DNA from 2 places in the Oceanobacillus sp. M65 genome. Region 1 is predicted to be linked to the other one. Evidence: predicted binding sites of a transcription regulator. Region 1 holds the regulator's gene; the other holds the start of a gene.
What was found. The regulator LexA, encoded in region 1, represses DNA repair genes until DNA is damaged. The targets are predictions, from matches to a motif close to CGAACATATGTTCG.
Positions count from the first base shown of each region.

Region 2: ACTWPF_RS11990 (DNA polymerase IV) is a predicted target of LexA. The motif match lies at 1,551-1,564, and genes of this name have one in related genera.

Region 1 covers NZ_JBQQCJ010000002.1:556,640-559,832, reverse strand. Annotated here, with positions in the region: gene ACTWPF_RS10470 (AbgT family transporter) at 1-41, shown strand, start outside; gene ACTWPF_RS10465 (amidohydrolase) at 57-1,337, shown strand; gene lexA (transcriptional repressor LexA) at 1,432-2,055, opposite strand; gene ACTWPF_RS10455 (YneB family resolvase-like protein) at 2,343-2,981, shown strand; gene ACTWPF_RS10450 (DUF896 domain-containing protein) at 3,192-3,193, shown strand, end outside.
Region 2 covers NZ_JBQQCJ010000002.1:863,616-866,808, forward strand. Annotated here, with positions in the region: gene ACTWPF_RS11980 (DUF4166 domain-containing protein) at 1-458, opposite strand, end outside; gene ACTWPF_RS11985 (DoxX-like family protein) at 460-1,371, opposite strand; gene ACTWPF_RS11990 (DNA polymerase IV) at 1,581-2,834, shown strand; gene ACTWPF_RS11995 (ectoine synthase) at 2,899-3,193, opposite strand, start outside.

The DNA.
Region 1 (3,193 bases):
CAGGACTACCATTTGGTCCAGGAATATACCCGTTCTTATAGAAGGAGGAGAGCAGTATGCAACAATTAGGAGATAAATTAATTAAGTGGCGCCGAGATTTCCACCAATATCCAGAGACAGGTTTTTTGGAAATGAGAACAGCATCTATTGTAGCCTCTATTTTAGATGAGCTTGGTTTCCAATTGAAAATGGGAAAGGAAGTTATGTCTGAGGCAGACTGTATGGGAAAACCAACTGAGGAGGAGACAAAGAAACATTATCAATGGGCACAGAAAAATGGGGCGATTGGTGATTATCTTCATCTCTTTTCTGAAGGTTATACAGGAATAATTGCCACACTAGATACAGGTAAGAAAGGTCCTGTCATTGCATTTCGATTTGATATGGATGCATTGGATATTTTAGAGTCAAACAGTAACGAGCATTTCCCGTGCAATGAAGGATTCAGCTCAAAAGTTCACGGGAAAATGCATGGCTGCGGTCATGACTCCCACACCGCGATGGGTTTAGGCCTCGCCACCCTGCTTATTGAAAATAAGGACCAACTTAAGGGGAAAATAAAATTAATATTTCAACCAGCTGAGGAAGGCACACGAGGAGCAAAAGCTATGGCGGCAGCAAATGTAGTGGAAGATGTTGATTATTTCGTCGCTACCCATATTGGGGTCGGTGTTCCGCATAAGCAGTTCGTTGCTGCCAATAGTGGTTTTCTTGCGACCTCCAAGTTAGATATCAGCTATACTGGTAAAGCAGCTCACGCCGGAGGAAGTCCTGAACAAGGGAAGAATGCACTCTTAGCAGCAGCCGCTAGTGTGCTAAGCCTTCATGGTATATCACGCCATTCAGGAGGGGCTACCAGGATAAATGTTGGGCAGCTTGAAGCTGGTGCAGGTAGAAATATTATTGCCAACCATGCTAGTATGAAAGTAGAAACACGAGGAGAGACTTCTGAAATAAATGAGTATGTGAAAGAGCAGGTCACATCCATCGTCAGTGGAGCGGCTACCATGTACCAAGTAGAACATAAGATCAAAACAGTAGGAGAGGCACTAAGCTGTAAATGTTCGTTGGACCTAGCAGGTATCCTCCATCAATGTGCCGAAGCATCCCCAGATATTGAAAAAAGTCGACTGGAGGATAACACACCAGGAGGGTCAGAGGATGCGACCTATTTTATGAACGAAGTGCAGAAAAATGGCGGAAAGGCAACCTACTGTGTATTCGGAACAGAACTGGCTGCAGGCCATCATAATGAAAAATTTGATATTAAAGAAGACACGTTATTACCTGCTGTTAAAATTCTTTTCCAATCAGCCAAAGTAATTATGGAACAATAAAAAAACAGCTGCCCCTCGAGGCAGCTGTTTTTTATTGTTAGAAAAAGATAAATTGGAATGGTCGAAAGGCGAGTACATGGACGCGTTGTTCAATTTAATGAATATTACGATATAAGCCAATCACTTTACCTAGTATTGTTACATTATCATATAAAAGCGGATCCATCGTTGCATTCTCAGGCTGGAGGCGAATGTGGTCTTTTTCTTTAAAGAACCTTTTCACTGTCGCTTCGTTTTCATCTGTCATCGCAACAACTATATCACTGTTTTGTGCTGTGTTTTGCTGTTTTACGATAACCATATCCCCATCAAGTATTCCTGCTTCGATCATACTTTCCCCTTCGATAACCAATACGAAAAGATTATCATCAGGCCCGGCACTTGTGGTTGGTAGAGGAATAAATTCCTCAATGTTTTCAACTGCTGTAATAGGTAGGCCTGCTGTTACTTTCCCAATTACAGGAGCATAGCGAGCTTCTTCTCTAGGAATATTGTTTCCTTCCGACAAATCCAGTATTTCAATTGCTCTTGGCTTAGTCGGATCTCGTCGAATGTATCCTTTGCTTTCAATTCTAGATAAATGTCCATGCACTGTAGAACTTGAGGCAAGTCCAACAGCTTCGGCTATTTCCCGGACGGAAGGCGGATATCCTTTTTTTGTTACTTCGTCTTTAATATAATCTAAAATCATTTGCTGACGTTTTGATAGTTTTGACATAAATGTTTCACCTCGCCCATAAGATTAATTATTAATAGTTTACCATTTGATTCCACATAAAGCAAACATTCGTTCGAGAAAAAGCCTTGACAGGATCATATGTTCTGCTATAATTAAAATTACAAATAAGCGAACAAAGGTTCCTATTTAGAAAAGGAGGGAATGAGACTATGTTTAGTAAACTTACAAAAACGGATTTGTTTTATATAGTTGCCTTTGCCTTGACGCTGGGATTCCTGTACTTTACTATGATTACGAGTTAATTGGTTTAAGAAGGAGTAAGCGTGTTGAATGCAATTATCTACTGTCGCGTGAGTACCGACAAACATACCCAAGAGACCTCTCTTGCTAGACAAAAAATAGAGCTAACGGGATTAGCAGAACGCAATAATTTTAATGTGATAGCTTGTATAGAAGAACAGAAGAGTGGCTATGAGATAGAGCGAAATGGCATATTTGAGATGCTCGATATATTTGCAGCTAAAGATGCTGACTGCTTACTGATCCAGGATGAAACTAGACTAGGGCGTGGGAATACCAAAATTGCGTTGTTCCATCAACTTCAAAAGCTCCAAATAGATGTATATACAGCAATGCATGATGGGAAGCTTGAACTATCAGAATCAGACTCTATGGTTTTGCAAATTGTTGGGATAGTGGAAGAATACCAACGCAAAATTCACAATGCAAAGATTAAAAGAGGAATGAGACGCGCAGTAGAACAAGGGTATAATCCTGCTGAAAATCTCAAAAACCAGCATCATGCGCCAGGGCGTGATAGAGTTGACTTTCCTATAGAAGAAGTGGTTAGACTTAGAGAGAAAAAACTTACATTTGAAGAGATTACGAGTACATTAAATGGAATGGGTTACCCTGTTTCAAAAGCGACGGTCCATCGGAGGTATAAGGAACTGCAAGATACTTGAATATAAGCCTTAATAGGCGTAAAATAACTAAGCAGGAGCTAATGGCTCTTGTTTTTTGTTGTATTCAGACGTAAAATAGTTTTTTAAAAGATAAAGCTTAATAAGATCTTAGACAGCCCAAAACATTGGCACAATTACGACGATGAAGTTTGTAAAATCCCAGGGGGTATTTAGACTTGTGTAATAGATAATTGAAAAGGAGGTAGAGCCAT
Region 2 (3,193 bases), 310 kb from region 1:
ACTGGACCAAGCAGCAAGCGCTGTCGCTTGGAAGTGATGGTGAGTGCTCCATGATCGACCGCCAGTTCCAGATCCGAATAAACAATGGGCGGTTCTCCCAGATAATCCTCGATAATAGCCTCTTTTGCATTAAAACGCATTAAGGCATTGAAATAGCGTTGTTTTTCACCAAAGTAAAAAATACGCTCCCAGTGCACTTGCGCCTCCCCATCTCTTCCGATGCCCGGTGTGTTTTTTAACGTAAAAGGAACCCCTTTTCCTCTCTCTGGAAAAAGTAATTTTCTTTTTACACCAAACAAACCAAGCGGCAGTAAGCCTTTTGGCACACCTTTTATTCGTTTCATGACACCCCTTGCTTCAAATGGACGGTCTTGTAAAAATGTATAGCGTTGTTGTAGTTTTGGGTGTAATTGGTAAAACGCTTGGCCTAATATTTGTTCGTAAATCGAGACGGTCATGTTAATCTCCTTGCTTTCTTTTACAGTTTTTTGCAGTTGGTACCCCTCGACTTGCCATCCAGCCGACCCAGGCTAAAACGAGCAATGCCACGTTAAAGGTGAGGGCATTGAATGGCGCGGTAAGCTGCTCTGGTGCAGCAAAAATTGCTCCTACTGTCAGGAGTGGAAAAGCGATAAACTGCAGTCTGTACAGCTGACGTTTCTTTCGATAAAATAGCCAGCCTACCCCGAATAATACTTCCAATATCCCAATTATTATCACGAGCATGATAGCTGTTTGTGTATCTACTGGAGCCACCTTTTGTAGCATGGACAGTTCTGCCGGATGCTGGTTTATGACCTTTGGCACTAAACCATGATAAATCCAGACAAAAGCGAAGAGAATAGTAGTGATCCAGTGGGTAAAAAACCGTGCATACTGTGCCCATGGTTGTTCCCCTTTTTCTAGCCATCGCTTTACAACATCAAAACTAAGTGCTGTAGCCCAGCCGATTAACGGGCGAAAAAATAGCATATCAAAGAGACTTCCAAGTTTTCCATACCGTGTTTCATAATTATATTGGGTGAGGAAGGTGACGGTATTATCACTTTCTGGCTGGTACTTCCAATACCCTCTTCCTTCTCGAATGAGAGAGATTTTCTGATCCGTGCCAAAATGCAGTGAAGACGTTCTTGCATCGCCCTTTGCTTGATAGCTTCCCACACTTTCACCCCAGCCTTTAATCCGTACTCCAAATCCGATTTTGGTTTGATACGAAAATTGCTGGGGGTTGCCTTCCTTTTTTGGTAAATATGTAATGGAGGAAAATCGCAAATCCCATTTTTCATGGAGGTCAGGACGCTGGGTTGCCTCCCATAAGGATTCCATGTCTGTATGTATTGGTAATTCCACATAGATTGGTTTTGGCTTCATAATACCTCCCCTTAGAAATATGTTTATTTCAAATATAACATAGATTCCGTTATCTTTTTTCCTGTTTTCAAAGCTGGCGGAATAAGTAAGGTTCCCTACTCCCCACCACATGTTAGGGTACAAATCGAAGCTTTCATAAATTACCATTGCTAAAACTAGGTCGATTGGCATATACTATTAGAACAAACGTTCTGTGAGGGGTGAAAGAAATGGACTACTCCAAATATGCTCGCAATGATGTGCTCTGCATTGATATGCGCTCCTTCTATGCAAGCGTGGAGGCAGTGAAAAAGGGGCTAGATCCTATGACTGCACTGCTGGCCGTTGTTGGGGATCCTGATCGACCAGGAAGTATTGTCCTGGCCGCATCGCCGGCACTAAAGCAAAAGTATGGTATCAGCAATGTTAGCCGTTTCTTCGAGCTACCGAAACATGACCCCGAGTTGTACATCGTGCAGGCTCATATGGCAGACTATTTATACGTTTCATCAGAGATTACGAAGTTGCTATATCAGTACGTACCAAAGGAAGCCATCCACCAATATTCTGTTGATGAAGTTTGGGTAACGGTTAATGGGATGGAAAAATTATTTGGAACACGTTGGGAAATCGCCGAAAAAATAAAAGAAGATATCTTAGAAAACTTTGGCATCACTTGCTCTATTGGGATTGGGGATAATAAATTCCTCGCAAAAGTGGTGATGGATTTGCATGCGAAAAAAGTCGGGATTGCCGAGTGTCGCTATGAAGAGGTAGAAGAGAAGCTTTGGCCTTTCCCTGTGGAAAAAATCTGGGGAATTGGCGGCAGAATGAAGCGTAATTTAAACCGGATGGGTATTGTTACACTTGGACAGATTGCCCGTTTCAGTCTTGACCAGCTAAAAAGACGCTTTGGTGTGATGGGAGAGCAGTTATACTGGCATGCATGGGGAATTGACCTTAGCCCGGTGTTTGGCAACTTTACGAAAACGGAACAAAAAGGCTTTGGCCATGGCATCTCCCTCTTAAGAGATTATTCGGCAGAAGAGGCCCCTATTTGCATCCTGGATTTATGTGAAGAGGTATGTCGCCGGGCCCGCACAGCTGACCAAGCTGGGAGAACGATTCATCTTGGGATCTCTTATTCAAAGGAAACAGGTGGCGGCTTTTCCCGTTCCCAATCTGTCAGTATTCCGACAAATGTAACGATGGATGTTTATAGCGTCTGTCTCCAACTTTTCCGCAAATTTTATGATGGAAAAAGCAATATTCGCCATGTCTACGTCACATTGGGGAATTTATTTGCCAAAGGAGAAACCCAACTGGACCTCTTTGAAGATCGTCCCAAGAAAAACGATATCGGCTATACCATGGATGCCATTCGTGACAAATTTGGCACGACCGCCATCCTCCGTGCCACTAGCTATACAAACGCAGGTATCACCATTGGTCGGAGTAAGAAAATCGGTGGACATAGAGCATAACCTCCACTTTAATAATACAGAGAGAGCACCTGGCCAATAGAAGGCCTGGTGCTCTCTTGTAAAACTAATCTGTCAGCAATGGATAATATCCTTCTTCATTATGTGTTTCTGTTCCGACTAGAGGGGGATTGAACACACAGACCATGCGCATTTGCGTTTTTGCTCGTAAATGATGTTTATCATTTTTATCTAGAATATACATCGTCCCCGGCTTTAGTGGATGTACCTTTCCGTTCTCCACCTCTTCAATCTCGCCTTCTCCTTCAATACAGTAAACTGCTTCAATATGGTTCTTATACCAGAAGTAGTTATCCGTACCAGCTTTAATAATTGTATCATTCATACTGAATCCACAATTA